One region of the Streptomyces sp. NPDC059166 genome, then DNA from elsewhere that is predicted to be linked to it. Evidence: riboswitches for the same ligand, from Rfam matches in the RefSeq annotation. Region 1 holds a riboswitch; the other holds the start of a gene.
What was found. A riboswitch is a leader RNA that binds a small molecule or an ion and turns the genes downstream of it on or off. The one in region 1 is predicted to bind S-adenosylmethionine.

Region 1 (15,690 bases):
CGTCGGAACCATCATCTGGTTGAGTTCCGAGCTGATGTTCTTCGCGGCCCTCTTCGCGATGTACTTCACCCTGCGATCGGTGATGGGTCCCGAGCACTGGGAGGAGATGGCCCACCATCTGAACTTCCCGTTCTCGGCGACGAACACCACGATCCTGGTGCTTTCCTCCCTCACCTGCCAGATGGGCGTCTTCGCCGCTGAGCGGGGCGATGTGAAGAAGCTCCGGACCTGGTTCATCATCACGTTCGTGATGGGTGCGATCTTCATCGGAGGCCAGGTCCTCGAGTACACCGAGCTGGTCAAGGAGGCGGGGCTCTCCCTGTCCTCCGACCCGTACGGCTCGGTGTTCTACCTGACGACCGGCTTCCACGGTCTGCATGTGACAGGCGGTCTGATCGCCTTCCTGCTCGTCCTGGGCAGGACATACGCGGCCTCGAGATTCACCCACGAGCAGGCCACCGCCGCCATCGTCGTGTCCTACTACTGGCACTTCGTGGACGTCGTCTGGATCGGCCTGTTCGCCACGATCTACATGATCAAGTAGCCGGGCTCACACCCGCCCATCATCGACGCAGAAGATCCTGACACCGGGGTAATCCGTGAAAAAGCTCTCCGCACGACGACGCCATCCGCTGGCGGCGGTCGTCGTACTACTCCTCGCGCTGGCGGCTACCGGGGGGCTGTACGCCGCGTTCGCGCCTGCGGGTAAGGCGCAGGCCGACGAAACCGCCCAGTCCCTCGCCATCGACGAGGGCAAGAAGCTCTACTCCGTGGGCTGCGCAAGCTGCCACGGATCCGGCGGTCAGGGCACCACCGACGGGCCGTCCCTCGTGGGCGTCGGCTCCGCCGCCGTCGACTTCCAGGTCGGCACCGGACGCATGCCGGCCCAGCAGCCGGGCGCCCAGGTCCCGAAGAAGAAGGTCATCTACAGCCAGGCCGAGATCGACCAGCTCGCGGCGTACGTCTCGTCGCTGGGCGCCGGCCCGATCACGCCCACCAAGAGCCAGGTCGACCCCTCGGGTGCCGACGTGGCGAAGGGCGGCGACCTGTTCCGCACCAACTGCGCGCAGTGCCACAACTTCACCGGCGAGGGTGGCGCCCTGACCAAGGGCAAGTTCGCCCCGAGTCTCGAAGGCGTGAGCCCGAAGCACATCTACGAGGCCATGCAGACCGGCCCGCAGAGCATGCCCTCCTTCCCCGACACCACGATGCCGGAGCAGGAGAAGAAAGACATCATCGCGTACATCAAGACCGTCAACGGTGATGACTCCGAGACCCCCGGCGGGCTCTCGCTCGGTGGCCTGGGCCCCGTCAGTGAAGGTCTCTTCGGCTGGATCTTCGGCCTGGGCGGCCTCGTCGCCGTCGCCGTATGGGTCGCGGCCCACACCGCTAAGGCCAAGAAGTCATGAGTAGCCAACAGATTCCAGAAGAGAACCTGCCGGTAGAGCAGGGCACCGCGCACGGCGCGGTAGAGGGTGCGGGCGACCCGTTCGCCAACCCGGGGCTGCCGGCCCACAGGCCGCGCATCCAGGACATCGACGAACGCGCCGCGAACCGCTCCGAGCGGGCCGTGGCACTGATGTTCACCCTGTCGATGCTGGCGACGGTCGGCTTCATCGCCTCCTACGTCATCTTCCCCGTCGACAAGATCGTCTACATCTGGCCGTTCGGTCATGTGAGCGCGCTGAACTTCTCCCTGGGCCTGACCCTGGGCCTGGCGCTCTTCCTGATCGGCGCGGGCGCCGTCCACTGGGCGCGCACCCTGATGTCCGACGTGGAGGTCGCCGACGACCGGCACGCCATCGAGGCGACCCCCGAGGTCAAGGCCAAGGTCATGGCCGACTTCGCCGACGGTGCCCGGGAGTCCGCCCTCGGCCGGCGCAAGCTGATCCGCAACACGATGTTCGGTGCGCTGGCCCTGGTGCCGCTCTCCGGTGTGGTGCTGCTGCGCGACCTCGGTCCGCTGCCGGAGAAGAAGCTCCGCTCGACGCTGTGGGCCAAGGGCAAGCAGCTCGTCAACATGAACACCATGGAGCCGCTGCGTCCCGAGGACGTCGTCGTCGGTTCGCTGACCTTCGCCATGCCCGAGGGCCTGGAGGAGGACGCGCACGACTTCCAGACGCAGATCGCCAAGGCCGCCCTGATGATCATCCGCATCGAGCCGGACAACATCAAGGACAAGCGTGAGCGTGAGTGGGCCCACGAGGGAATCGTGGCCTTCTCGAAGATCTGCACCCACGTCGGCTGCCCGATCAGCCTGTACGAGCAGCAGACGCACCACGTGCTCTGCCCGTGCCACCAGTCCACCTTCGACCTCTCCGACGGCGCCCGCGTCATCTTCGGTCCGGCCGGTCACCCCCTTCCGCAGCTGCGGATCGGTGTGAACAGCGAGGGCAACCTCGAGGCGCTCGGTGACTTCGAAGAGCCCGTCGGTCCTGCCTTCTGGGAGCGCGGATGAGTACTGCGACGGAAACACAGCGCAAGGCGCCCGCCGGTGAGCGGGTCGCCGACTGGGCGGACGGCCGGCTCGGCATCTACGGCCTCGCCAAGGCCAACATGCGCAAGATCTTCCCGGACCACTGGTCCTTCATGCTCGGTGAGATCTGCCTCTACAGCTTCATCATCATCATCCTCACGGGTGTGTACCTGACGCTGTTCTTCCACCCGAGCATGAACGAGGTCGTGTACCACGGCTCGTACGAGCCGATGCAGGGCATCCGGATGTCCGAGGCCTACGCCTCGACGCTGGACATCAGCTTCGACGTCCGCGGTGGTCTGCTCGTCCGGCAGATCCACCACTGGGCGGCGGTGATCTTCCTCGCCGGCATGTTCGTGCACATGTTCCGCGTGTTCTTCACCGGCGCGTACCGCAAGCCGCGTGAGATCAACTGGCTGTTCGGCTTCCTGCTGTTCGTCCTCGGCATGTTCACCGGGTTCACCGGTTACTCGCTCCCGGACGACCTGCTCTCCGGCACGGGTGTGCGCTTCACGCAGGGCGCCATCCTGTCGATGCCGATCGTGGGCACGTACATCTCGATGTTCCTGTTCGGCGGGGAGTTCCCCGGCGGCGACATCATCGCCCGGTTCTACTCGATCCACATCCTGCTGCTGCCGGGCATCATGCTCGGGCTCGTGGTCGGCCACCTCATCCTGGTGTTCTTCCACAAGCACACGCAGTTCGCGGGTCCGGGCCGCACGAACAAGAACGTCGTCGGCATGCCGCTGCTGCCGGTGTACATGGCCAAGGCCGGGGGCTTCTTCTTCCTCGTCTTCGGCTTCATCGCGATCATCGCGGCCATCGCCACGATCAACCCGATCTGGGCGCTCGGCCCGTACCGGCCCGACCAGGTGTCCACGGGAGCCCAGCCGGACTGGTACATGGGCTTCGCCGAGGGCTTCGTGCGTGTGATGCCGGGCTGGGAGATCAACCTCTGGGGCCACACCCTGGTCCTGGGCGTCCTGATCCCGCTCGTCCTGTTCGGTGTGATCCTCGGGGCGCTCGCCCTCTACCCGTTCATCGAGTCCTGGATCACCGGGGACAAGCGCGAGCACCACATCCTGGACCGCCCGCGCAACGCCCCGACCCGTACCGGCCTCGGTGTCGCCTGGGTGACGATCTACTTCGTCATGCTGATCGGCGGCGGCAACGACATCTGGGCGACGCACTTCCACCTGTCGCTCAACGCGATCAGCTGGTTCGTCCGGATCGCGTTCTTCGTCGGCCCGGTCCTCGCGTTCATCGCCACCCGGCGGATCTGCCTCGGCCTCCAGCGCCGCGACAAGGAGAAGGTGCTGCACGGGCGCGAGTCCGGCACCATCAAGCGCCTGCCGCACGGTGAGTTCGTCGAGATCCACGAGCCGCTCGGCCCGGGGCAGCTGCACACGCTCACCGCGCACGAGCAGTACAAGCCGGTCGAGATCGGCCCGACGGTCGACGAGAACGGTGTCGAGCGCAAGCCCTCGGCCCTGCAGAAGCTGCGGGCACGGCTCAGCCAGAGCTACTACGGCGAGAACAACCAGATCGCCAAGCCCACCGCCGAGGAGTACAGGGAGATCACCAGCGGCCACGGCCACCACTGATCGACCTCAGCTGAACGCCACAGCGGGAGCCCCGTCCATCCGATGGACGGGGCTCTTCGCTGTCCCCGGAGCTGGATAGGGTGGAGGCCTTCCTTGTATCGGCTGTGGACCCCCAGGAGCGGACCATGAACGTTGTGACCCCGGACGGCGGCGACAGCGTGGCGGCCTTCTCCTGGCCCGGCGTGCTGACCCCCCTGCTGCGCGGTGAGAACCTGACCTCCGACGCCACCGCCTGGGCCATGGACCGCATCATGAGCGGCGAGGCGACCGACGTGCAGATCGCCGGATTCGCGGTCGCCCTGCGCGCCAAGGGCGAGACGGTCACCGAGGTCTCCGGCCTGGTCCGCGCGATGTACGAGCACGCCACGACCATCGAGGTCCCCGGCCGCACCGTCGACATCGTCGGCACCGGCGGCGACATGGCGAAGACCGTCAACATCTCCACGATGTCCGCGATCGTCGTGGCCGGCACCGGCGCGAAGGTCGTCAAGCACGGCAGCCGCGCCTCCTCGTCCGCCAGCGGCTCGTCCGACGTGCTCGGCAAGCTCGGCGTCAACCTGGAGCTGGCTCCCCGGCGCGTCGTGGAGGTGGCCGAGGAGGCGGGCATCACCTTCTGCTTCGCGGTGAAGTTCCACCCCGCCCTGCGCCACGCGGCCAAGGCCCGTGCGGAGCTGGGCGCGCCCACCACGTTCAACATCCTGGGCCCCCTCACCAACCCGGCCCGGGTGCGCTCCCAGGCGATCGGGGTCGCCGATCTGCGCATGGCCCCCATCGTCGCGGGCGTACTGGCCGAACGCGGCAACTCCGCCCTGGTCTTCCGGGGCGAGGACGGCCTGGACGAACTGACCACCACGGCGACCTCGCGGGTCTGGGTGGCCCGGGACGGCGTGGTCCGCGAGGAGACCTTCGACCCGCGCGACGTGGGCGTCGAGCTGGTCCCGGTAGAGGCGCTGCGCGGCGCCGACGCCTCGTACAACGCGGATGTGGCGCGCCGGCTGCTGGCCGGGGAGACCGGGCCGGTACGGGACGCCGTGCTGCTCAACTCGGCGGCTGCGCTGGTCGCGCTGGACCCGGGGGACGGGCCGCTCACCGAGCAGATCCGGGCCGGTATGGCGAAAGCCGCCGAGTCGATCGACTCGGGTGCGGCCGGGCGGGCCCTGGAGAGATGGGTCGTCGCCAGCAACGCGTGAGCGCGTCGGTGTGCGGCAAGGCGCAGTCCGGATCGCGGACTGCGCCTTGCGCGTTCCCGTACGTATGGCAAGATGCTGCGCAGGTCATGAGTGACAGCGACTACGGCCCCGGCCCGCTGTCCGGCAACCCTCCGTCCGTGGCGGGGTGCCCCGGGTGAAGACCAGGCCGCAGGCAGCGAGGTCTGCGGCAAGCGCGGGCCCCTCGGCGTCTACGACGCCACCCCTTGGGGTCCTGGTCCCAGGGAGACTCTTGTGAGCAAGCGAATGCGATAGGGCACCGAGCCCTTCTCCGCACACCCTTTTTCCTCTTCTTCATCCCGCGCCGCCGCGTGCCTCTGTCCGCCGGTGCGAGGATCTCGCCTGCCTCTCACGGGAGTTCGCCATGTCTGTCTCCACCGCTGCCGCCGACCAGTCGATCTGTACCCCTCTGCCGGTCCTGGGCGCCGATGTCACCGTTCCACTGGTTACGGGCGGAAACGTCACCTACGCCGCGCTCGACTACGCGGCCAGCGCCCCGGCCCTCCAGCGGGTGTGGGACGACGTCGCCGCCTACGCGCCGTACTACGGCAGCGTGCACCGCGGTGCCGGCTACCTCTCGCAGCTGTCCACGGACCTGTTCGAGGCGGCCCGGGTGACCGTCGCGGAGTTCCTCGGCTGCCGCGCCGACGACCAGCTGGTCTTTACCCGCTCGACGACCGACTCCCTCAACCTGCTCGCCGCCGCACTGCCCGCCGACTGCCAGGTCTTCGTGTTCGAGACCGAGCACCACGCCTCGCTGCTTCCCTGGCGCGACGCCCGGGTCACCTTCCTCGACGCGCCCCGCACCCCCGGCCAGGCGGTCGAGACGCTGGAGCGCGCGCTGGCCGCCCGCGATCCCCAGGGGCCCGCCCTGGTCTGCGTCACGGGTGCCTCCAACGTCACCGGTGAGCTGTGGCCCGTGAAGGAACTGGCCGCCGCCGCCCACGCGCACGGAGCGCGGATCGTGCTGGACGCCGCCCAGCTCGCCCCGCACCACCCCGTGGACATCGCGGAGCTGGACGTCGACTGGGTCGCCTTCTCCGGGCACAAGCTTTACGCGCCCTTCGGCTCGGGTGTCCTCGCGGGACGCGCGGACTGGCTGGTGGCCGCGGAGCCGTACCTCGCGGGCGGCGGCGCCTCCCGCAAGGTCTCACGGCGCACGGACGGCGGTGTCGACGTCGAGTGGCACACCACCGCGGCCCGGCACGAGGCGGGTTCGCCCAACGTCATCGGCGTGCTGTCCATCGCCGCGGCCTGCAAGGCCCTCACCGAGGCCGGCTTCGGACGGCTCGTGGAGCGCGAGCAGCGCCTGGTCGCCCGGGTCCGTGAGGGCCTGGCCGACGTCCCCGAGGTCAAGGTCCTCTCGCTCTTCGGCGACGACGCCCCGCGGGTGGGCGTCATCTCCTTCGTGGTCGAGGGATGGAACAGCTCGCACTTCGCCGCCGCGCTCTCCGCCGAGTACGGCATCGGGGTACGCGACGGACTGTTCTGCGCCCACCCCCTCGTGCGGACCCTGCTCGGCGGCGAGTCCCAGGACCCGGGTGAGTGCGGTGCGCCGGAGGCGGCACCGGGGGAGCGGTCCCTGAACGCCATCCGGGTGAGCTTCGGCGCCGGTACGCCGGACGAGCACATCGAGAGGTTCCTGGGGGCCGTCCGCGAACTGGTGAACGACGGCGCCCGCTGGGCCTACCGCACCGAGGACGGCCGCTGCGTGCCGGACCGGGACGCGGCGCAGAACTGATCCGCGGATACGGCTCCGGCCGGGCACAGGGGGCGCGATGCCCTTGTGCCCGGCCGGAGCCGTATCGCTGTGTCCGCTCGCGGTGCTACGCGTCCAGCCCGATGGCGAAGGCCGCCTCCAGGTCGTGCTGGGAGTAGGTGCGGAAGGCCACGTGGGTGTCGGTGGCCTCGACGCCCTGGATCTTGCTGATCCGGCCCGGGATGACATCGGCCAGATCGTCGTGCCGGGCCACCCGGACCATGGCGATCAGGTCGTACGTACCGGTGACGGAGAAGACCTCGCTGACGCTGTCCAGCGCGGCGATGGCCTCGGCGATCTCCGGAATCCGGTCGACGCTGGTCTTGATGAGAACGATCGCGGTGATCACGGCTGGCTGTCTCCCTCGGTGGCCGTGGCTGGAGCTTTCACTCTAGTCCCCCGGAATCTCACCCATGCGTAGAGGAAGCCGGCGGCGAACCCCGCCACGTGCGCGAGGTACGCGACCCCGGGGCCGCTGCCCGCGTTCTGCGCCGCCAGCCACTGCAGGACGAACCAGAAGACCAGCACGATCCAGGCGGGGAAGCGCAGCGGCAGGAAGAAGAGGAAGGGGAAGAGGCTGGTGACGCGGGCCCGTGGGAAGAGCTGGAGGAACGCGCCGAGCACCGCCGAGATCGCCCCCGACGCGCCGACCAGGGTCTGGTCGGAGTCCGCGTGCACCACCGCGTAGGCGGCCAGGGCGAAATAGCCGCACACGAGGTAGAAGACGGTGAACTCGGTGCGGCCCATCCGTTCCTCGGCCATGGCCCCGAACACGTAGAGGAACAGCATGTTGCCCAGCAGGTGCAGCCAGCTCCCGTGCACGAACAGCGCGGTCAGCGGCGTGAGCGCGGCGCGCGCGGAGCCGTCCAGCAGCTCGCTGGGGATCACGCCCCACCGCTCGAAGTACCCGGCCTGGGCGGCGAGAAGGGCGTCGGGGCTGCTGCCGTAGGCCGGATTGAAACCGGAGAGCGGGCTGACGAGGAACACCGCACAGCACAGCGCGATCAGTCCGTACGTGACCGGGGCGCCCCCTGACACGGCCGCCGCCCCGAGCTCCTTGAGCCTGCGCCGCCAGTGGACTTCCCTCACGTCGATCACGTACAGAGCATGACGCACCGGCCGAGAACCGGACAGACCGCCTCGCCGTGCCGGTGCGGATGCCTGAGGCCGTAGGGTTGCAGCACGACATCCGCAGTTCGACGGCGCACCGCGAGATCGACGGACCAGGGCACGTACGACGCTCGACGAACCACGAAAGAGGACGCAACGATGACGACGGTTCCCCAGCCGACGGACGCGACTCGCTGGCGCTGCACGCTCTGCGGCAATCTCACGCGTTTCGACGTGACGCGCTCCTCGAAGGTCGTGGAGTACGTCCATCTCGACCTGGCCGGGGAGTCGAGTGTCGAGGAGCGGGAGGTGGTCAGTGAGACCATCGAGTCGGTGCGCTGCCGCTGGTGCAACGCCGTGGACCAGATCGAACTGGTCGACAGGCCCGGCGCCGACTCCTGACGGAGCCGGACGGACAGACATACACGGGAGTGATGGATGGTGGAGCAGCCGACAGGCGGCGCCGGACCGGCCGACGCGGCCGACGGCGCCGCGGAGTCGCTCGACCGTCCGCTGCCCGAGGGCGTACGCCGCAAGGTGGTCGCGCTGGTCTCGGACGCCTTCGGCGGCCTGACCGTCGGCGAACTCCCCGCCCAGCTGCGGCAGTACGCCCGGTTCACGCCGAGCCGGCGGGCGAAGTTCGCGGGGAACGCCATGGCGGCGGCCCTGGAGAGCGATCCGTCGTTCCGCCGGCGCATCGGTGAGCGCATCGGCCAGGCCCAGCCCGAGCTGGCCGAGGCACTCGCCTCCGGCGCCCCGCCCGCGGCCGCCGACCCGGCCGACGTGGCGGCGGCCGCCTATGTGCTGCGGCCCGCGGGCTGGGCGAAGCTCGTCGCGGCGGCGGGCGAGGAGGTCCAACGCGCACACGCCGAGCGGGCGGACGAGGAGTCCCGGCGCGAGGTGGAGCGGCTGCGCGAGGAACTCGACCGCGCGCGCGGCCAGACCAGGGCGGACACCGAGCGGCTGCGGGCGGAACTGGACGCCTCCCGCAAGGAGGCCGACTCCCTGCACCGCAAACTGCGCAGCGCGCTGAGCGAGGTGAAACGCGGGGAGGCCGCCCTGCGTAAGTCGGGCGCCGAGGCGGACGCCGTGCGCGCCGAGGCCGCCGCACAGGTCTCCGCGGCCGAGAGCGAGTCGCGGCGGCTCAAGGCGCGGCTCGCGGAGGCGGAGGCGGCCGTCGAGGCCGGCCGCAGGGCCGCGCGGGAGGGCCGGTCCGTCGAGGACATGCGGCTGAGACTGCTCCTGGACACCGTGCTCGACGCGGCCCAGGGGCTGCGCCGCGAACTGGCGCTGCCACCCGCCTCGATACGCCCCGCCGACGGCGTCGAGGCGGTGGAGCCCGGGCGGATGTCGCCGAAGGACATCGCGGCCCGGGCGCTCTCGGAGACCGATCCCGCGCTCCTGGACCAGCTGCTCGCCCTGCCGCAGGCCCATCTGATCGTCGACGGGTACAACGTCACCAAGACCGGCTATCCGCAGATGCCGCTGGAGAAGCAGAGGCTGCGCCTCCTGGGCGGCCTCTCGGTCCTCGCCGCCCAGACCGGCGCGGAGATGACCTGTGTCTTCGACGGGGCCGAGCTGGCGGCCCCCGTGCTGCTCGCACCCCCGCGCGGAGTCCGGGTGCTGTTCAGCAAGGCCGGGGTGACGGCCGACGAGCTGATCCGCCAGCTCGCCCGCGCCGAACCGCCGGGCCGGCCCGTGGTGGTGGTCTCCACGGACCGTGAAGTCGCCGACGGTGTCGCGAAGTCGGGAGCGAGACCGGTCGCGTCCGTCTTGCTCCTGAAGCGCCTTTCGCGCGTCTGAGGCGTCTTGTGCGGCAATGGGGGACTTGCCGGAATTCGTGGCACGGACCGTCAAGTCGCCGCTACGCGCAGTGCGATGAAAGTAAAGAAGTGCCAGGTGCGGCGAGATTTTGCTCGTGAGGATTTGAACTGATCACAAGATGGTCACTAGGGTCAGGCCTCGAACCTTCGCACGGTTGATTGCCCATCCGGGGTGACGGCGAAGGAACCGCCGAGTCCGTGACGTGCACGGAGCCGGGGAACCAGCCCTGTCCCCCCACCCGGTAGGCGGCTCGAGGAAGAAGGAGCTCGCCTTCGTGGCGTCCCACCGTCGTCCCAAGCAGCCGAGCCGCACCCGCGTGACCGTGCTCACCGCGACCGCCGCCGCTGCCGTGGCACTCACCTCCCAGGCCGCGCACGCCGACCCCAAGCCGACCAAGAGCGAGGTCAAGGCGAAGGTCGACAAGCTCTACCACGAGGCCGAGGTCGCCACCGAGAAGGCGAACGGCGCCAAGGAGCAGCAGGACGAGCTCAAGAAGCAGGCCGACGCCCTCCAGGACAAGGTCGCCCGAGGCCAGGAGGAGCTCAACGCCCTCCGTGGTGAGCTCGGTTCGCTGGCCACCGCGCAGTACCGCTCCGGGGGCCTCGACCCCTCCGTGCAGCTGCTGCTCTCCTCGGACCCGGACGGCTTCCTCGACAAGGCGTCCGCCCTCGACCAGCTGACGGCCAAGCAGGCCGAGTCGCTGCAGAAGATCCAGGCGAAGCAGCGGACCCTCGCGCAGGAGCGCAAGGAGGCGCAGGGCAAGCTCGCCGACCTCGCGGACGTCCGCAAGACGCTCAACGAGAACAAGAAGAAGTACCAGGGCAAGCTCGCGGACGCGCAGAAGCTGCTCAACACCCTCACCGCCGCCGAGCGGGCCAAGATGGCCCAGGACGAGCAGCGCGCCAGCCGCGCGGCCGGCGACCGGGTCGACCTCGGCAACGAGCTCCCCGCCTCCGCCCGCGGCGCCGCCGCCCTGAGGGCCGCCGCCACCCAGCTCGGCAAGCCGTACGTCTCCGGCGGAACCGGTCCCAACTCGTTCGACTGCTCGGGCCTGACCCAGTGGTCGTACGCCCAGGCCGGGGTGCAGCTCACCCGCACCACGTACACCCAGATCAACGACGGCCCGCGGGTCGGCCGCAGCGCCCTCAAGCCGGGCGACCTGGTCTTCTTCAACAACACCTCGCACGTCGGCCTCTACGCGGGCAACAACCAGATCCTGCACGCCCCGAAGCCGGGCGCCGTCGTCCGCTACGAGTCGATGGACTACATGGGCAGCTTCCAGTTCGGCGTGCGCCCCTGACGTCCGGACGGGCGAACCGCGCACCCCGCGGCATCGCGCCCCGCCGAGGACACCAGGTCCTGGGCGGGGCGTCGTCGTGTCCGGCGGGACGGCCGCGTCCCCGCCCCGCTCCCGCCACCGCGCGCGCCCGCCGGGTACGGCGCCGTCAGCCCCGCCGCCCGCGTCTCACCGTACGATCGGCTGGATGGCTGTTCGAACGCAGGACGCGCGGCGGGGCCGTACCCGCGGACGGAGCACGGCAGGCGCCGTGCTCGCCGTCCTGCTGCTCGCACCCGCGTGCGCGCCGTCCGAGGAGTCGGCGGCCGGGATCACCGCCGAGGAGGTCTCCGCCGCCCTGGAACGCCGCGCGGCGGCCGTCCTGGCCCATGACACCGGCGCCTACCTCGCCGGGATCGACCCGGAAGCCGCCTCCTTCAGGGCCGCGCAGGGCACCGAGCTGCGCAACCTCGCCGACGTACCGCTGAAGTCCTGGGAGTACGAGGTCGAGGGCCTGACGGCCGAAGGGGAGGGGCGGGTCACCGCCGAGGTCGAGCTGCGCTACCGCGTCCAGGGCTACGACCACGCCCCCGTCTCCGCCTCCCGCACGGTGGAACTGGTGCGCCGGGGCCGCGACGGCACCTGGTACATCGCCGGCGACCGTGCGGCGGACGGCTCCCCGGAGCAGCTCTGGCAGCAGGGCGACGTCGAGGCCGTGCGCGGCACGAACGCACTCGTCCTCGGAGTCGGGCGCACGACCGCGGAACTCCGCCGGATCGCGGCCACCGCGGACCGTGCCGTGCCGTCCGTCACCGGGTCCTGGCCCGAGCCCTGGTCAGGTCGCGTCGTGGTGATCGTCCCGGGGACGGTGGAGGACATGGCGGGACTCCTCGGCTCACCCGCCGCCAGCTACCGGGGGATAGCCGCCGTCACCACCGGTGAGGTGGGCGGCAGCGGGCACGCCCCGGCGGACCGGGTGATCATCAACCCGCAGGCCTACGGGATGCTCGGCGACTTCGGGCAGCGGGTCGTCCTCACCCACGAGACCACCCACGTCGCGACGCGCTCGTACACCTCGCCGGCCACCCCGGTCTGGCTGTCCGAGGGCTTCGCCGACCGCACCGCCTACCGCCACGAGACCCGTACCGCCGACGAGATCGCCCCCGAACTCGCCGAGGCGGTCCGGGCCGGCGACCTGCCGGCGCACCTGCCCACCGACGAGGACTTCGGGTTCGGCGGCGACGCCGGAGGGCTCGCCAGGGCCTACGAGGGCGCCTGGCTGGCCTGTGAGCTGATCGCCAGGGACTGGGGCGAGGAGGCGCTGATCGCCTTCTACAAGGCCGTCGGGAGCCGGGAGGAGCGCGACGGGGCGGTGGAGGAGGCCATGCACACGGTGCTCGGCACCACCCCGCAGGAGTTCACGGTGCGCTGGCGGGAGTATCTGAGCGCCCGGCTGGCCTGAACCGCTCCGCGCCGCCGGTCTCCGGAGCCCCGGTCACCGTCTCCCGCCACAGCCGCCGCCCGGCGGTCAGCGTCGCGGCGACGAGCAGCCCGTTGCGTACGGCCATCAGCGCCACGCCCCGCGCGTCACTGGCCACCACGTGCGCGAAGCCGAGCGGGAACTCCAGCACGGTCACACCCGTGGCGACCAGCACCAGACAGGCGGGCAGGACCATCCGGCTGCGCCGGAACACCAGGCAGACCGCGCCGACCCCCAGCGGCCACACCATGTACTGGGGGCTGATCACACGGCTGGTCACCGTGAACAGCAGCACGGCGGTGAACGCCGCGTCCGCGGGGGTGTGCCGCTCGAACGTACGCGCCCGCAGCCGCCACACCAGGAGCCAGCCGAACGCGAACACGCTCAGCGCCAGCGTCAGGGCGCCGACCAGCGCCACGTGCGGCCCGGCGAACTCCATCGAGCCGTAGCGGAGCTCCACCCGGCCCTCCCAGCCGAACTGCCGGGCGACGTGGAAGACCAGCGCCCCAAGCGACTCGATCTCCAGGCCCCGGTCCCGCTGGAAGGTCAGGAAGGCGAACGCCCCGGGCAGCGCGAGCGCCGCTGCCGCGACCAGCACCACCCCGGTCACCGCCGCGGCCGACCAGGACCTGCGGGTGTCCCGGCCCGGAGCGGTCCCCACCAGCAGCAGCACCGGCCAGACCTTCAGCAGCGTGCCGAAGGCCGCCAGGGCGCCCAGCACCCGCGGCTGCCGTACCCCCGCCAGCAGCGCCGCCACCGCGACCGCCGTCACCATCAGGTCGTAGCGGGCGTACACCGTCGGCCCGAGCAGCGGCACCCCCGCCACCCACAGCCACACGCCCGCCGGGCGGCCGCCGTGGCGGCCGCCCGCGTACAGCAGCAGGCCGAACACGAGCGCGTCGCAGAGCAGGGCGAGCACGAAGAACGCGGTGGCGTAGCCGAGGAAGGGCAGCAGATCCGGGGAGAGCACCGCGAGCGCGGCCGCGGGAGGGTACTGCCAGGTGACATCGTCCCGCGGGAAGGAACCCGCCCGCAGGACCTCGTACCAGCCCCGGTAGATCACCGAGACGTCGCTGGTCACGTCCGGGCCCGGCACCGTGAACACCTTGAGGACGCAGAGCATCAGCACCGTCCGGGTGAGGCTCCACACGGCGAGCTGCGGACCCCGGCCGAGCCGGCCATGCGTACCCGTCCTGACGGTCATGCACGCCATGATGCAGGCCCCCACGGTGCGGGAGCCGTCAGGCAGGGCCGTCGGGCGGCCCGGTACTGTCGGCGGCGATGGACAAGACGCTGATCGTGACGAACGACTTCCCGCCGCGCCCGGGAGGCATCCAGGCCTTCCTCCACAACATGGCGCTGCGCATGGACCCCGGGCAGATCGTCGTGTACGCCTCCACCTGGAAGCGCGGCGCCGAGGGCGCGGAGGCCACCGCCGCCTTCGACGCCGAGCAGCCCTTCACCGTGGTGCGCGACCGGACGACGATGCTGCTGCCCACCCCCGGGGTCACCCGGCGGGCCGTCCGCCTGCTGCGCGAACACGGCTGCTCCTCCGTGTGGTTCGGAGCCGCCGCGCCCCTCGGACTGATGGCCCCCGCGCTCCGCTCGGCGGGCGCGCGCAGGATCGTGGCCACCACGCACGGGCACGAGGCGGGCTGGGCCCAGCTGCCCGCATCCCGGCAACTGCTGCGCCGCATCGGCGAGGGCACCGACACGATCACCTACCTCGGCGAGTACACCCGCTCCAGGATCGCCGGCGCGCTCACCCCCCGGGCCGCGGACCGCATGGTCCAACTGCCGCCCGGGGTGGACGAGAAGACCTTCCACCCAGCGTCCGGGGGAGACCGGGTGAGGGAGCGGCTCGGGCTCAGCGACAGGCCCGTCGTGGTGTGCGTGTCGCGCCTGGTGCCGCGCAAGGGCCAGGACACCCTGGTGCTCGCCATGCCCGCGATCCTCGCGCGGGTGCCCGACGCCGTCCTGCTCGTCGTGGGCGGTGGCCCGTACGCCGGACAGCTGAAGAAGCTCGCGTCCGAGACCGGGGTCTCGGACTCGGTGCGCTTCACCGGCCCGGTGCCCTGGGAGGAGCTGCCCGCGCACTACGGCGCCGGCGACGTGTTCGCCATGCCCTGCCGCACCAGGCGCGGCGGCCTCGACGTCGAAGGCCTCGGCATCGTCTACCTGGAGGCCTCCGCGACGGGACTTCCGGTCGTGGCGGGCGACTCGGGCGGCGCGCCCGACGCCGTGCTCGACGGCGAGACCGGATGGGTGGTGCGGGGCGGCTCCGCCGAGGAGTCCGCCGACCGGATCGTCACCCTCCTCCAGGACCCGGAACTGCGCCGGCGCATGGGGGAGCGGGGCAGGGAGTGGGTCGAGGAGAAATGGCGCTGGGACCTGCTCGCGGAGAAGCTCCGGGCGCTGCTCTGAGCTGCTTCGGGACGTGACTCCGAGTTGCTTCGGGACACGGCTCCGAGGTGCATCGTGGGTGCTGTCCCGCTCGTGCGATGACCCGGCTCAGCCGCGGTAGATGGCCTCGACCTCGTCCGCGAAGTCCTTCGCCACGACGTTGCGCTTCAGCTTCAGCGACGGCGTGATGTGACCCGCCTCCTCGGTGAACTGCGCACCCAGGACACGGAACTTGCGCACCGACTCCGCCTTCGACACCGCGGCGTTGCCCTCGTCCACCGCACGCTGGACCTCGGCCAGGAGCTCGGGGTCCTCACGGAGCGAGAGGGCCGTCGAACCGGCCGGCTTGCCGTTCTCCTCCGCCCAGCGGGAGAGGAACTCCTCGTCGAGGGTGAGCAGCGCCCCGACGAACGGGCGTCCGTCGCCGACCACCATGCACTCGGCCACCAGGGCGTGCGCGCGGATCCGGTCCTCGATCACCGCCGGGGCGACGTTCTTGCCGCCGGCCGTCACGATGATCTCCTTCTTGCGGCCCGTGATCGCGAGATAG
Region 2 (15,690 bases), on a different contig from region 1:
GCTCCGTCGCCTGCTGGACCCGGGTCTGCACGGTCAGCGGGACGGTCGAACTGGCCTTGTAGGAGAGCTCGTAGCTCTCCCCCGCCACGATCGGGACGTCGTTCTGCCCGATGATGACGTCCCAGGCGTTGGCCGTCCCGGCGGGCACCTCGGCGCACAGCCGGCCGTCCGACACCGCCGGGGACAGATTCGCCGTCGCCCACCAGGGGGCCACACCGGCGGCGAAGTCGCCGTTGGTGATCTGCTCGGGTCCTGGCTCTGCGTCCTCGGCCGCCAGGGCCGTGCCGGGCATCGCCAGCGCTGCCGCGCACAGCAAGGCGGCGGCTGACATCGCGAACACGCGTCGCCCGTGCCGGGGGCGCGGCCGCGCGGGCCGTGCGGAAAGTGGTGAGGCGGTCACCGGGAAGACCTTTCGTCGGCGGAGACAGGTCGGGGAAGGGGAGGGCAGCAGACCGGAGCACCCACCCCATGGGAGCGCTCCCAGAGATTGTGCGGGCGGAACGCGTGTTCCGCCAGGGTCATGACAGAGAAACCAGGGGCGGGTGGTGCGGACCGCGCGTGCGGCCCACGGGGCGGACCGGGCCGGCCGGGGTGTCGACCCCGGCCGGGGCGGACCGGGCCGGCCGGGGTGTCGAACCCGGCCGGCCCGGCAGTTCCGCTACGCGAACGGGATCTTCAGGACCGCCGCGTCCGTGCCCGTCTGCACCTGGGTCGTGCCGCTGCCCAGGGCGTTCCAGATCTCCAGACGGACCGTGCCGCCGCGGAGGTTGCCCAGGCTTCCGGTCACCGCCTTGGCGCCCACCGCCTGGGTGTACTCCTCCCACCCCGCGACCGGGTCGGTCGCGAAGTAGCGGAAGGTCTCCGTGCGGTCGAAGGTGCCGTCGCCTGTGAGGTCGTAACTGACCCTGACCTGCGGGGCGAGGCCCACCTTGGTGCCCGCGTCGACCCTGAGGCGGAAGGTGGTGGAGGCGCCCGACGCGTAGGTGCCGTCGACCTTCTTGATCTCGTAGACCGTCGGCCGGTACGGGGTGCCGTCACGGTTGACCCCGTCGGCCGAGGCGATGGTGTCGGCTCCCGCCGCACCGTCCGTGGCCGTGGTGAGGGTGCCGCCGGTCTTCAGCCGGAAGGTGTTGCCGGTGGACGGGCCCGGCTCCTCCGGATCGGGGTCGGGGTCGCCCCCGCCTGTGCCCGTGCCGGTGGCCGTGGAACGGGCCGGCACCGACAGGGTCGCGCCGTCGGAGAAGGTGACGGTACGAGCGGTCGATCCGTGGTTGTGGGCGGCGTACGTGCGGACGCCGCCCTTCGTGAAGACCGCGGACGTCGGGATGTCCCCGCTGACGCTCATGTCGGGCGCGCCCAGGCTGTCGAGCGTCGTGATCCAGTGGTAGGTGTGCGCCTTGGACTCGCCCGCCTCGGGTGCGTAACCGGCGTTCCCCGCATCCCACTTGGACTTCGCGGCGGCCGGGTCGGCCAGCGACTGGAACTCCCACAGGATGTCGCGCCACTCCACGGCGGGACCGCCGTTCTCCCGCTCCATCTCGGCGATGTTCCGCGTGACCGCGGCCTTCTTGCGGGCCAGGTGCAGCGAACCACCCGTGACGGGCAGGACGTTGATGCCGTGGATCTCCTCCGGGTTCGCGGTCCACCAGGTGGAGTACGCGCCGCCGCTGCCCCACACCATGCCGACGGTGTCATGGGTGAAGGAGCCCGGGAAGACCTGCTGGTCGGCGTCGAACCAGTACTGGCTGATCGCCTCGGACTCGGTGGTCAGCAGATAGCTGCCGAGGTCGCGCAGCCCCGTGTCGCCCGTCGCCGCACCCCACAGGACGAGTCCCGCGCTGAGGTTGATCGACTCCGACGACGACTCCTGGTTGTTGCCCGCCGCGAAGCCCTGGTGACCGGAGGCCCAGCTGTGCCCGGCGTACACGTCGAAGCCGCGCAGGAACGGGTACGCCGTGTCGGTGCGGCTGGGGTTGGCGGTGTCCCGCACCAGGGTCTTCACCATGGTGCCCCAGGCCGAGTCGGCGGCCCACGCCTGGTCGTACTGGGCGACGATCGCCGCCGCGTACACGTAGTAGCTGTAGTGGAAGTGGTGGTCGTTCAGCTCGGTGTCGCTGCCGTAGGAGGCCGGGTAGCCGGTGAGCGTCTTCCAGTTCTTGTCGTAGCTGAACTCGGACGCACCGCCCGCGGTGAACCACTCCTGGAGACGGCCCTTCATCAGGCCGAGCAGCTTGTCCCGGATACCGGTCTGTCCGATCTGGTCGGCCACGGGCACCAGCTGCGCGAGCTTGCCGAGCGCCTTGCCGGTCCAGTAGGTGTCGCTCGCCCCGGAGAACGGGTCGGAGGCGTTCGCCACCTCGTTCAGGTATCCGGTCAGCCGCGCCTTGTCGACCCCGCTCGACGCGGGCAGGGCGGGCAGGACGCCCTGGTTCATCTGACTGGTGGAGAAGGAAGCGGACTCCCGGACCTTCATGGTGCCGCGCGGGGAGACGTAGGTGTACGAGGTGAGCGCGTCGGAGGTGTGCAGCCACTGGTGGCGGTACAGCGCCTGGAGGGTGCCGCGTTCGGTGCCCTCCTTGGCCTCCGTGGTCAGGCTGTACGTCGCCTTGACGGTGCCGCCCGTGGACTGCCAGGTCACCTTGGAGCCGGTGACGAAGCTGAAGGCGTACTTCCGGTAGGTCGCGAGGGCGTCGGTGGACGGCAGCACGGCGAGCGAGAAGTAGTCCTTGCCGCCGAGCCCGGCGGTGATCGCGGTGCCGGAGACGTTCCAGTCGGTGCCCGTCGGGGCGAAGAGCGCGTAGTGGTGGCCGGCGACCGTGATGCCGAGGACGTTGCCGTTGTCGGCGAAGACGGTGGGGGTGGAGGCGGTGGTGACGCGGGCGTCGCCGCCGGAGCCCTTGGCGTAGACGAAGGGCATGCCGTGCCCGATCGTCGTACGCAGGGTGCGGGTGCCGTCCGACCAGTAGGGGGTGACCGTCCAGTCGGACCAGTCGTCGGCCTTGGTGTCCGGGGAGTTGAGACCGCTGAGGCCGAGGGTGAGATCGGCCTTGTGCGCGTACTCGTACTGGCGGCCCTCCCCGACGATCGCCGGTGCCGTGGGGTAGCCGACCTCCAGTCCGCCCGAGGTCGCCTGGTAGGTCAGCGGGTGCCCGTACATCGGGGTGGAGTACGGGTTGTCGCCGTAGCGCTGGAAGGCGAGGGAGGACCACCAGTCGTTGGTCGGGACCGGCTTGTCCTTCGCGGCCGCCGTGACCTTGGGCGTCACGGGGGCGCCGGTGTTGGTGGTGGGTCCGGACGTGCCGGCGGGGCGGCTGTCGGTGTAACTGCCGGAACCTGCGGGGATGGTGGCGGCCGCCGCCGGGGATGCGGCAGGGCCCAGGCCGACGGCGGCCAGCGCTATGGCGAGGACCGTCGCCGCTGCCGGTCTGGAGAGGGAGGGATGCATGGGCAGCACCTCGTCGTGGGGGAGAGCCATTCTTGAGAGCGCTCTCAGATGCGAGGAAGGTAAAACTTCTGAAACCCCGGGTCAATAGAACTGACACAGAAGGGAGTTGGGTGTAACTGACAGTCGCCGAGCCTTCGAGACTTGTCGGAAAACGGGGCGGGCCGCCTCCCCCGGCCTCAGATCGTGGCGGGACCCGGCCCCGGGACCCGGGACCCGGCAATCCGGCGATCCGGGCCGGGGCGGGGCAGGTGGCCCCCGTGCGGCGGCTCAGGCGCCGACGGTCCCGTCGACGCCCTCCCGCAGGAAGTCCGCGTGCCCGTTGTGGCGGCCGTACTCCAGCAGCACGTGCACCATGACCATGCGCAGGGACACCTCCTGCTCCCAGCGCGGCTGGACCCCGGTGACGTCCAGGGACACCGCCTCGCGCTCGATGCGGCGCGAGTGCTCCACCTCGGCCTGCCAGGCGCCGAACGCCTCCTCCCGGGTCGAGGCGCTCGCGTCGTACGCGGCCTGGAAGTCGATCCGGTCCGACCAGACCAGCGGGATGCCGTTGTCCTCGAACACCCTGCGGAACCAGGTGCGTTCCACCTCGGCCATGTGCCGCACCAGGCCGAGCAGGGAGAGCGTCGAGGGCTCCATCGACCGCTGCCGGAGCTGGTCGTCGTCCAGGCCCTCGCACTTCATGGCGAGAGTGGCCCGGTGGTAGTCGAGGAAGGCCCGCAGGGTCTCGCGCTCGCTTCCGGCGAGCGGTGGCCCCACACGGTTGTCGTCGGTCATCGGCGTACTCCTCGGTCGCGGGGCATGGACGCCCAGTATCCGGGGCCGCCTCAGCGGCGGGACGAGGGGAGCACCCCCTGACGGCCGGAGCGCCGCACCCTGCTCTACGCTCCTCTTACACGGACCGTTCACGCCCGTGCCCGGCGCAAGGTCCCGAGGTGCCGCATGTCGCGTTCCCGCTGGTCGTTCCTGGCGCTCGTCGCCCCCGCCGTACTCTCCCTCGCCGCCTGCGGCAGGCTCTTCCCCCCGCCGCCCCCCGCAGGCGAGCCGGTCGCGCTCTCGAAGGCCCAGGCCGCCGTGACATGGACCGACAGGTGGGGCGGGACGCTGGAACTCAGGCCGGACGGGACGTACACCGCCGACCGCGCCTGCGCGGACGACAGCCGGGAGTCGGGATCGGGAACCTGGAGCCAGGAGCGGGCGGACGAGGCGGGCGGGACCAGGATCACTGTGGAGTACGAAACGGTCTTCACCGACTACGAGGTGCTGCGGAAGGACGGGACGCTCAAGCTCTGGGTCTGGATCGGCGACCCCGACGACGGCGAACTCTGCGTCCTGGCCGCTCCCGCGCGGTGAGACGCCCGCAGCGCAGACGACGCCGGCCCCCGGGAGATGAATCCCGGGGGCCGGCGTCGCACGGTACTGCGGGTACTGCCTGGAACAGCTGATCCGGGGATCAGAAGTCCATGTCACCGCCCGGCATGCCGCCCGGAGCGGCCGCGGCGGCCTTCTCCGGCTTGTCGGCGATGACGGCCTCGGTGGTGAGGAAGAGCGCGGCGATGGACGCGGCGTTCTGCAGGGCGGAACGCGTGACCTTCGCCGGGTCGAGGATGCCCTCGGCGATCATGTCGACGTAGTCGCCGGTCGCGGCGTTGAGGCCGTGACCGATCGGGAGGTTGCGCACCTTCTCGACGACGACGCCACCCTCGAGACCACCGTTGACGGCGATCTGCTTGAGCGGGGCCTCCAGCGCGAGCTTGACGGCGTTGGCGCCGGTCGCCTCGTCGCCCGTCAGGTCGAGCTTCTCGAAGACGGCCGAGGCCTGGAGCAGAGCCACGCCACCACCGGCGACGATGCCCTCCTCGACGGCGGCCTTGGCGTTGCGCACCGCGTCCTCGATGCGGTGCTTGCGCTCCTTGAGCTCCACCTCGGTGGCGGCGCCGGCCTTGATGACGGCCACGCCGCCGGCCAGCTTCGCGAGGCGCTCCTGGAGCTTCTCGCGGTCGTAGTCCGAGTCGGAGTTCTCGATCTCGGCACGGATCTGGTTGACGCGACCCTGGACCTGGTCGCTGTCACCGGCACCGTCGACGATCGTGGTCTCGTCCTTGGTGATGACGACCTTGCGGGCGCTGCCGAGCAGGTCCAGGCCGGCGTTCTCCAGCTTGAGACCGACCTCCTCGGAGATGACGGTGCCACCGGTGAGGATGGCGATGTCGCCGAGCATGGCCTTGCGGCGGTCACCGAAGCCCGGGGCCTTGACGGCGACGGACTTGAAGGTGCCACGGATCTTGTTCACGACCAGGGTCGACAGGGCCTCGCCCTCGACGTCCTCCGCGATGATCAGCAGGGGCTTGCCCGACTGCATGACCTTCTCGAGCAGCGGAAGGAGGTCCTTCACGTTGCTGATCTTGGAGTTGACGATCAGGATGTACGGGTCGTCGAACGACGTCTCCATACGCTCCATGTCGGTGGCGAAGTACGCCGAGATGTAGCCCTTGTCGAAGCGCATACCCTCGGTGAGCTCCAGCTCCAGACCGAAGGTCTGGGACTCCTCGACGGTGATGACGCCTTCCTTGCCGACCTTGTCCATCGCCTCGGCGATCTTGGCGCCGATCTCGGTGTCGGCGGCGGAGATGGAGGCGGTCGAAGCGATCTGCTCCTTGGTCTCCACGTCCTTCGCCTGCTCCAGCAGGGCGGCGGAGACGGCCTCGACGGCCTTCTCGATGCCACGCTTCAGAGCCATCGGATTGGCACCCGCGGCGACGTTGCGCAGGCCCTCGCGGACGAGCGCCTGGGCGAGAACGGTGGCGGTGGTCGTACCGTCGCCGGCGACGTCGTCCGTCTTCTTGGCGACCTCCTTGACCAGCTCCGCACCGATCTTCTCGTACGGGTCCTCGAGCTCGATCTCCTTGGCGATGGAAACACCATCGTTGGTGATCGTGGGCGCGCCCCACTTCTTCTCGAGGACGACGTTACGGCCCTTGGGGCCGAGGGTGACCTTGACGGCGTCGGCGAGCTGGTTCATCCCGCGCTCGAGACCGCGCCGTGCCTCCTCGTCGAACGCGATGATCTTGGCCATGTGAAGTGGTCCTCCCGGACAGGGGTGGATTTCTCCGGACCGAGAGGCGCCCGCGACGGACGGCCTGCCTGCCCAGTGGTTCCTTGCCCCACCGGGCCTGCGGGCCTCACCGGCCCGGTCCAAGTTCTGTCACTCTCACCTGGAGAGTGCTAACGCCAATGATTAGCACTCGACCCCCTAGAGTGCAAGCGCCTTCGGAGAAGGCTCGCTGGTGGGGTGGCGGCGGGTGACGGGAGGGCAAGCGCCTTCGGAGAAGGCTCGCCGGCGGGGTGGCGGCGGGTGACGGGAGGGCAAGCGCCTTCGGAGAAGGCTCGCCGGCGGGGTGGCGGCGGGTGACGGGAGGGCAAGCGCCTCCGGGATACGGCACCCCTGCGCGGGACGCCTCCGCGCCGGACGGAGACGCACGCGGGGCCCGTACCCCGGTGGGAGGTACGGGCCCCGCGTGTGTGAGTGGTGTCGTCGGACGACCGTGCCGAGCTCAGCCGACGGCGAGCTTGACCATGTCCGCCTGCGGCCCCTTCTGGCCCTGCGAGATCTCGAATTCAACTCGCTGACCCTCTTCGAGGGTGCGGTACCCGTCCATCTGGATCGCGCTGTAGTGGACGAAAACATCCGCACCACCGTCGACCGCGATGAAGCCGTACCCCTTCTCCGCGTTGAACCACTTGACGGTGCCCTGAGCCATGCCCAACTCCCCTATTACTGGCCCTTGCACGAGCGCCGCACTTCGCGGGCCCGGGTCAGAACTCACCCTCCGACAGGAGAGGGCGGTGTGCGCCGGAACGCGTCGACCGCGGCCGAATGTATCTGCCCAACTGCCCTCTGCAACAGGTCAATCGGACGAGAATTCTGAGCACGCGCGACCGCCCGGAAAGGGTGGATTCACTGGATTCCAGGGCAAGTCGGGCCTGACAAAGGCCACTTATGCCTCAAGGAGTTCACGTACTTTGGCTGCTTCTTGTCGGGGCCGGGCGCATTCTCATATGCGGGCGGCACGGGCAGCGGCGGGGACTTCCCCAACTGTACCGCGCTCAACCATGCAGAATGACCCCCTCCGCTTCTCTCGCGGAGGGGGTCGTGGTGGTCACTCTGCGCGGTTGGCCGGCGGTCGCGCCGGCCCTGCCGCAAGGGCCTCAGCCGCCGGCGACGGCCGGGATGATCGAGACGCCGGCACCGTCCGGCGTGGCCGCGTCCAGGCCGCCCTCGAAGCGCACGTCGTCGTCGTTGACGTACACGTTGACGAAGCGGCGCAGCTTGCCCTGGTCGTCCAGGACACGGGCGCCGATGCCCGGGTGGTTCGCCTCCAGGGACGCGATGACCTCGGAGAGGGTGGAACCCTCCGCCGGGACCTCGGCCTGGCCGCCCGTGTACGTGCGGAGGATGGTGGGGATACGGACCTTGACGCTCATGAGGGTGCCTTCCTTCGGTCTCGGGTGGTCAGTTGGCGGCTGCGAGGCCCGCGTCGCGGAACGCGTCCAGGCTGGGCCGGATCGTCGCCGACAGGCCGGTCGTCGGGGCGACCGCGTCGAGCGTCTTCAGCCCGTCGCCGGTGTTCAGGACGACGGTCGTCAGGGCCGGGTCGAGCAGACCGTCCTCGATGAGCTTCTTCGTCACCCCGACCGTCACCCCGCCCGCGGTCTCCGCGAAGATGCCCTCGGTGCGGGCCAGCAGCTTGATCGCGTCGACGACCTGCTCGTCGTTGACGTCCTCGACGGCGCCGCCGGTGCGCCGGGCGATGTCCAGGACGTACGGGCCGTCGGCCGGGTTGCCGATCGCCAGGGACTTGGCGATGGTGTTCGGCTTCTGCGGGCGCACCACGTCGTGGCCGGCCTTGAAGGCGGTGGAGACCGGGGAGCAGCCCTCGGCCTGGGCGCCGAAGATCTTGTACGGCTTGTCCTCGACGAGGCCGAGCTTGATCAGCTCCTGGAGGCCCTTGTCGATCTTCGTGAGCTGCGAGCCGGACGCGATCGGGATGACGATCTGGTCGGGCAGCCGCCAGCCGAGCTGCTCGCAGATCTCGTAGGCCAGCGTCTTGGAGCCCTCGCCGTAGTACGGGCGCAGGTTGACGTTGACGAAGCCCCAGCCCTCACCGAGCGGGTCGCCGATGAGCTCCGAGCAGAAGCGGTTGACGTCGTCGTAGTTGCCGTCGATGCCGACCAGCTCGCCGCCGTACACCGCGGCCATGACGACCTTGCCCTGCTCCAGGTCGTGCGGGATGAACACGCAGGAACGGAAGCCGGCGCGGGCGGCGGCGGCGCCGACGGCGCCGGCGAGGTTGCCGGTGGAGGAGCAGGAGAGCGTGGTGAAGCCGAACGCGCGGGCGGCCTCGACGGCGATGGCGACGACACGGTCCTTGAAGGAGTGCGTCGGGTTGCCGGAGTCGTCCTTGACGTACAGGCCGCCGGTCACGCCCAGCTCGCGGGCGAGGTTGTCGGCCTTGACCAGCTTGGTGAAGCCGGGGTTGATGTTGGGCTTGTCCGCGACGTCGGCGGGGACGGGCAGCAGCGGCGCGTAACGCCAGATGTTGTCCGGACCCTCGGCGATGCGCTTCTTCAGCTCCTCGGGAGAGCCGCTCGGCAGGTCGTAGGCGACTTCGAGCGGCCCGAAACAGGACGCACAGGCGAAAATGGGGCCCAGAGCGAATCGCTCACCGCATTCGCGGCAGGAAAGCGCCACGGCGGGACCGAGGTCCACGGCGGAAGAATCGGTGTTTGCTGCAACTGTCTGCACGGCCATGATGGCGGAGGCCCTTTCTCCTCATCTTCCTCACGACGTATTTCGCCGCAAGACGGAATTGGCACCTTCCCCACCGTGACCTCGCGGTCGGCAGGAGGGTTGCCGGGACTTCAACGGGCCGTTCCCTCAGTCCCTCTGGATGAGCGCTGTGGCACCGGATCATGGATCCGGGCGTTTGTCCGTGGACCGACCCCGAGATGCGGGAGTCGTCCGCGTTGTTCAAGACTGTAACCGACGCACACAGCGGTCGAGATAGTCGTCCGAACCGCGAGATGGATCACATACAGGGAGTATCGCCCGTGCTGGAAGAGGTGGAGCGCTGGCTGGCCAGGCGTTCGTGGTCGGCCTCCGACCGCCCGCTGGACCATCTCACGGCGGCGCGGGCGCGGGATCCGCACCGCTCACGTGTGAGTGTCGTGCTGCCCGCGCTGAACGAGGAGGCGACGGTCGGCGAGATCGTCGCGGAGATCCGGCGCGAGCTGGTCGAGAAGGTCCCGCTCGTCGACGAACTCGTGGTGATCGACTCCGGGTCCACCGACGCCACCGCGGAGGTCGCCCGCCGTGCCGGCGCCCGGGTGGTGCACCGGGACGCGATCCTCCCCCGGATGCCCGCGGTGCCCGGCAAGGGCGAGGTGCTGTGGCGGTCACTGCTGGTCACCAGCGGGGAGATCGTCTGCTTCGTCGACGCCGACCTCAAGGAGTTCTCGGCGGACTTCGTCTCCGGGACCGTGGGCCCGCTGCTGACCGACCCGTCGGTGCACTTCGTCAAGGCCATGTACGACCGGCCTCTCGGCGAGACCTCCGGCCAGGGCGGCCGGGTCACCGAACTGGTCGCACGCCCGCTGCTCAACCTCCACTGGCCGGCGCTGGCCGGTTTCGTCCAGCCGCTCGGCGGCGAGTACGCCGTCCGGCGCTCACTGCTGGAACAGCTCCCCTTCCCGGTCGGCTACGGGGTCGAGCTGGGGCTCCTCGTCGACGCCCTGCACACCGTCGGTCTGGACGCGCTGGCGCAGGTCGACGTCGGCGTGCGCAAGCACCGCCACCAGGACGGCCAGGCCCTCGGCCGGATGGCGGCGACGATCTACCGGACGGCGCAGCTGCGCCTCTCGCGAGGACCGCTGGTGCGCCCCGAGATCACCCAGTTCGAGCGCGGACCGGACGGTTTCATCCCCCGCACCCACCCGGTGGACACCGAGGAGAGGCCGCCGATGCGGGAGATCGCGGAGTACACCGCACGACGAGCGGCGTAACGGTTCTTCCCTTCCGGCTCCAGGGTCACCTCACGTTTGGCGGCTTCCCGAACGGGCTAGGTTCGGGTACATGGTCTCCGAGCACGCTGCCCAGGTACTCGTCGCGTCCAACCGCGGCCCGGTGTCGTACACCCGGCGGGAGGACGGCACGCTCGCGTCGAAACGGGGCGGCGGCGGGCTCGTGTCCGGCCTCAGCGCCGTCGACGACAAGCTGTGGGTGTGCGCCGCCCTCGGTGACGGCGACCGCGAGGCCGTCAGGCGCGGGGTGTCGGAGCCCGGCGTGCGGATGCTCGACATCGACGCCGGGGTCCACGCCGACGCCTACAACGGCATCGCCAACTCGGTGCTGTGGTTCGTGCACCACATGATCTACCAGACCCCCGTGGAGCCCGTCTTCGACGCGGAGTTCCGCCGGCAGTGGGCCTCCTACGAGGCGTACAACCGGGCCTTCGCCGAGGCGCTCGCCGAGGAGGCGGGCGAGGGCGCCGCGGTCCTGGTGCAGGACTACCACCTCTCGCTGGTCCCGGGGATGCTGCGCGAGCTCCGCCCCGACCTGCGGATCGGCCACTTCTCCCACACGCCCTGGGCCCCCGTCGACTACTTCCGGCTGCTGCCCGACGACATCGGCGAACAGCTGCTCAAGGGCATCCTGGGCGCGGACCGCGCCGCGTTCCTGACCCGCCGCTGGGCGGACGCCTTCATCGGCTGCTGCACGAGCGTCCTCGGCGGAACCGGCCACACCCGGATCGGGGTGCACGGGCTGGGCGCCGACGCGGACTTCCTGCGCCGCCGCTCCCACGAGGCGGACGTCGACGAGCGCATGGAGATCCTGCGGGAGCAGGTGGGCGCGGACCGGCGCACGATCGTACGGGTGGACCGCACCGAGCTCTCCAAGAACATCGTGCGCGGCCTGCACGCCTACCGCGCGCTCCTGGAGGAGCGCCCCGAATGGCGCGAACGCGTGGTTCACATCGCCTTCGCCTACCCCTCACGGCAGGACCTGGCGGTCTACCGGGACTACACCGCCGAGGTCCAGCGGGTCGCCGACGCGATCAACGCGGAGTACGGCACACCGGGCTGGACCCCCGTCCTGCTCCACGTCGACGACGACTTCGCCCGCTCCCTGGCCGCGTACCGGCTGGCGGACGTGGCGCTGGTCAACCCGATCCGGGACGGCATGAACCTGGTCGCCAAGGAGGTGCCGGTCGTCTCCGACGACGGCTGCGCGCTGGTGCTCTCCCAGGAGGCAGGGGCCTACGAGGAGCTGGGCGAGGACGCGATCGTGGTCAACCCGTACGACGTGTCGGCCACGGCCGAGGCGCTGCACGAGGCCCTGACGATGGAGGCGGGCGACCGCGGCTCCCGTACGAAGCGCCTGGCCGCGGCGGCGACCGCCCTCCCGCCGCAGCAGTGGTTCCTGGACCAGCTGGACGCGCTCCGGGACTGACCGCGGGCCGCGGGCCCCGGACTCGCCGGGGCCCCGGGCCCTGTCAGCCGTCCGCGAGCCGGCGCGCCAGCGCCCCCAGGAGACCCGCGACCGCCGCGGGGCCCGGCAGCGTGAGGTCGGCGCGGGCCGCCAGTTCCGGGACCTCGGTCCCGCTGCAGACCAGCAGTCCGGGGACGCCCTCGGTGCGGAGCTTCTCCACCGCCGCGTACGCGGCCAGGTCGCCGAGGTCGTCACCCGCGTACAGCACGGAGCCGGCTCCGACCTCCTTGACGTACGCCTCCAGCGCCACGCCCTTGTCCATCCCGGCGGGGCGCAGTTCCAGGACGAGGCGGCCCGGCTCGACGATCAGGCCGTGGCGGGCGGCGAGGCCTGCCAGCGGGGTGCGCAGCGCCTCGAAGGTGGCCTGCGGGTCGTCGGCACGGCGGGTGTGCACCGCGACGGCGCGGCCCTTGTCCTCGGTCCAGGTGCCGTCACCGGCGCCGGCCTCCGCCAGGACGGCGGGGAGTTCGGCCCGCACGGCCTCGACCCCGGGGTCCGTGGCGGGGGCGCTCACCTTGCCGGTGGCCGCGTCCCAGCGTTCGGCTCCGTAGTGCCCGAGGACGACGAGGTGGTCGAGGCCGGGCGCTCCCGCGAAGCCGCCGAAGCGTACGGCGGTGTCCGGCGGGCGGCCGGTGATCACCGCGACGGCGGAGACGAGCGGGGCGAGTGCGGTCAGGGCCGGGACGACGTCCGCGTGGGCGCGGGCCTGCTCCGGGTCCGGGACGATGTCGGCGAGCGTGCCGTCGAAGTCCAGTGCGATCACCGCACCGGCGGGGCGGGAGAGGAGCGCGGCGAGGCCGTCGCGGCCGGCCTGGGTGGACGGGGTCGGGAGAGGGTGTGCCGGGTTGCCCATGCGAGTGAGCGTAGCGGGCGGGCAGCACCGCCGCGCGGCCCCCGGACGGAGCGGCCGGTACGGGTCCCCGGCCCGGTGTTCCGGCGGGTGCCGCCGCCGGCCGGGAGCCGGCACCCGGCGTCCCCGCCGGGTCCGGGGCCTCACTGGCCGACGCGGCCCACCTCGATGCGGCGGCCGCGCGTCGCGTCGACGACGACGGGCAGGCCGTCGGGGACCTGTCCGTCGATCCTCCGGAGCAGCCCGTCCACCGGTGGCAGGTCGCCGGGTACCCGTACGCGGACGTGGAAGGTCCGGGACACCGTCTCCACGCCGGTCACGGACGCGCCGGGTTCGTCGGCCAGCCACTGCTCGGCGGCGGCGCGGACCCGTTCGGTCCAGACGTTGATCAGCAGGGTGGCCGCGGTGTTGGCCGCCAGCGGCACGAACACCACCGCGAAGAGCATGGCCATGGCGATGTAGGCCCTGCGCGCCGGCCGGCCGGCCGTCTCGGCCGTTCCGCCGGCCTCCTGGGGCCGGGAGCCGTAGGCGAGCGTGGCGAAGACGACCATGCCCCCGAAGACCAGCGCGAAGAGGTTGGAGACGAAGAGCACCAGCGCCCCGAGGGAGAGCCATCCGGACCCGCTGCCCAGGCAGACGCCGACGACCACCAGGGGCGGCACGAGGGAGATGGCGATCGCCACGCCGGGCAGCACGGCGGCGACGTCACGCCGGGCCAGTGCCACGGCTCCGGCGAAGCCCGTCGCCAGCGCGGCGATCAGGTCCAGCAGGCCGGGTGAGGTGCGCCCCGAGATCTGGCTGTTGGACAGCAGGTCGTAGTCGCCGGGGAGGACGAGCGACATCACCACGCCGATCGCGATGACCAGCAGGCAGGCGAGGAGGACGACCAGGACCGCGCCGTTGCGCCGTCGCTGCACCGAGCCCAGGGCGATGCCCATGATCGGCGTGGAGAGCGGAGCGATGATCATGGCCCCGATGACAGTGGCCGTCGAGTCCGTCAGCACCCCGCCCGCGGCGATGACCGACGACAGCACCAGCATCGTCCAGAAGGCCGAGCGCTTGGACCCTCTGTCCCCGGACGAGAGGTCCAGGTCCTCCGCGAGCTCCTCCAGGGAGCGGCGCTGGGCGGCGGGCAGAACACGGGCACGGACTCTGCTGAGCATGCACTCCAAGTATCACGGCGGGAGCAGTTCGGGCGTTCCGGACACGGCGGCGGAAGGTGCGGCGGGCGCGCGGGCCGGCACCGGCCGCGCGGGTCGCGGGGGCTCAGCGCCTGCCGCGTCTGGCCTCGCGCACCCGGCGGAGCCGGTTGACCGTGACGGGGTCCTCCTCCAGCGCACGACGGTCGTCCAGGAGCGCGTTCAGCAGCTGGTAGTAGCGGACCGGGGAGAGGCCGAGCTCCTCACGGATCGCCCGCTCCTTGGCACCGGGCCCGGGCCAGGAGCGCCGCTCCAGCGCGAGCACCCCGCGCTCCTGGGCGGAGAGCGGGGCACCGGGGCCGGAGGGGCCGGACGGTCCGGAGGAACTGGCGGTCATACGACCAACCTACCCAGAGGGCGATGCGGCGGCGGTACGGCCCTGGGCCGGTCCCGGCGGACCACACCGCGGCCGCGGGGCGGGCGGCCTGCACCTCCTCGGCCTCCCCGGACGGCCCTCAGGTGGCGTTCTCCGCCTGGCGGGCCTTGGTGGCGAGCTGCACGAGGACGTTCTCCGGGCTGCCGCCGGGCTCGACCGCGGCCCCGATTTTGCCCTTGATCGCCTCGCTGACCTGAGCCCACGAGGTCTTGCCGAAGGGCGGCAGGGTGGAGTTGGGCAGCGCGGTGAGGAACTCGTGCAGCGCCTTGTGCTTCTTGTCGGCCTCCATCTTCGTGGAGGCGGTGCTGGTCACGGGCAGCAGGTCGTACTCGTCCGCGAAGGCCAGCACGTTCTCGTCGGTGTAGGCGAAGTCGAGGAACTTGCCTATCTCGGCGCGGTGGCCGTTCTGCTTGAAGCCCATCATCCAGTCGGCCACGCCCATGGAGCCCTTGGTCGGACCGTCGACTCCGGGCAGCGGGACCATGCCGACCTGCACGCCGCTCTTCTCGGCCTCCTGCATCAGGGTCGGGTGCCCGTTGAGCATGCCCACGTCGCCCTTGGTGAAGGCGTCGAAGGCCTGCGCCCGGTCGAGCTTGCCCGGCGCGACGGGACCGGTCAGGCCCTTGCCGACGAGGTGGTTCTTCAGCCACTGGAAGGTGGCGATGTTGGCCGGGGAGTCGATGGCGTAGTTGCCGACCTCGTCCGTGTAGCCACCGCCGCCGCTCAGCATCCACATCAGCGTCTCGGCCTGGGACTCCTCCTGCCCGAGCGGCAGGGCGAAGGGGTACGTCACGCCGCGCTGCTCGAGGGCGGCGGCGTCGGACTCGATGTCGTCCCAGGTCTGCGGGGCGCCGAGGCCCGCCTTGGCGAAGAGGCCCTTGTTGTAGAAGAGCAGCCGGGTGCTGGCCACGAACGGCAGGCCGTAGATGTCGCCGTCGACCTTCCCGGCGTCGGTGAGGGAGGGCAGGAAGTTGGACCCGGTGCGGATGGCGATCATCTCGTCGGCCGTGTAGAGCTTGCCCGCCTCGGCGTAGTCGGCGTAGGCGCCGATCTGCGCGATGTCCGGGGCCTCGCCGGCCTTCACCATCTCCGCGACCTTGCGGTCGACGTCCTTCCAGGAGTAGACGCTGACCTCGACGTCGATCCCGGGGTTCTGCTGCTCGAACTTCTCGGCGACGCCGTCCCAGTACTTCTGCGAGCTGTTGGCCTCGCCGGTGCCGTAGTCGGCGGCGACCAGCCGCAGGGTGACGTCGCCGCCGCCCGCGGAGTCGG

Region 2: another riboswitch for S-adenosylmethionine. It lies ahead of thrC (threonine synthase); the one in region 1 lies ahead of ACFXOA_RS18430 (aminotransferase class V-fold PLP-dependent enzyme).

Annotation. Positions count from the first base shown of each region.
Region 1 is NZ_JBHZCI010000022.1:86,556-102,245, forward strand. Features, by position in the region: gene ACFXOA_RS18405 (heme-copper oxidase subunit III) at 1-544, shown strand, start outside; gene ACFXOA_RS18410 (c-type cytochrome) at 600-1,409, shown strand; gene ACFXOA_RS18415 (Rieske 2Fe-2S domain-containing protein) at 1,406-2,458, shown strand; gene ACFXOA_RS18420 (cytochrome bc complex cytochrome b subunit) at 2,455-4,080, shown strand; gene trpD (anthranilate phosphoribosyltransferase) at 4,206-5,270, shown strand; SAM riboswitch class IV at 5,353-5,470, shown strand; gene ACFXOA_RS18430 (aminotransferase class V-fold PLP-dependent enzyme) at 5,653-7,029, shown strand; gene ACFXOA_RS18435 (Lrp/AsnC family transcriptional regulator) at 7,115-7,396, opposite strand; gene ACFXOA_RS18440 (rhomboid family intramembrane serine protease) at 7,393-8,145, opposite strand; gene ACFXOA_RS18445 (hypothetical protein) at 8,317-8,559, shown strand; gene ACFXOA_RS18450 (NYN domain-containing protein) at 8,599-9,960, shown strand; gene ACFXOA_RS18455 (NlpC/P60 family protein) at 10,256-11,281, shown strand; gene ACFXOA_RS18460 (hypothetical protein) at 11,466-12,719, shown strand; gene ACFXOA_RS18465 (glycosyltransferase 87 family protein) at 12,676-13,941, opposite strand; gene ACFXOA_RS18470 (glycosyltransferase family 4 protein) at 14,019-15,161, shown strand; gene ACFXOA_RS18475 (AMP-dependent synthetase/ligase) at 15,249-15,690, opposite strand, start outside.
Region 2 is NZ_JBHZCI010000008.1:159,380-175,069, reverse strand. Features, by position in the region: gene ACFXOA_RS08880 (glycoside hydrolase family 9 protein) at 1-331, opposite strand, end outside; gene ACFXOA_RS08875 (glycosyl hydrolase) at 659-3,475, opposite strand; gene ACFXOA_RS08870 (DinB family protein) at 3,713-4,222, opposite strand; gene ACFXOA_RS08865 (hypothetical protein) at 4,388-4,798, shown strand; gene groL (chaperonin GroEL) at 4,899-6,521, opposite strand; gene ACFXOA_RS08855 (cold-shock protein) at 7,000-7,206, opposite strand; gene ACFXOA_RS08850 (MoaD/ThiS family protein) at 7,655-7,930, opposite strand; gene thrC (threonine synthase) at 7,959-9,257, opposite strand; SAM riboswitch class I at 9,276-9,403, opposite strand; gene ACFXOA_RS08840 (glucosyl-3-phosphoglycerate synthase) at 9,557-10,507, shown strand; gene ACFXOA_RS08835 (trehalose-6-phosphate synthase) at 10,578-11,954, shown strand; gene otsB (trehalose-phosphatase) at 11,998-12,846, opposite strand; gene ACFXOA_RS08825 (DUF389 domain-containing protein) at 12,987-14,006, opposite strand; gene ACFXOA_RS08820 (DUF3263 domain-containing protein) at 14,110-14,379, opposite strand; gene ACFXOA_RS08815 (ABC transporter substrate-binding protein) at 14,498-15,690, opposite strand, start outside.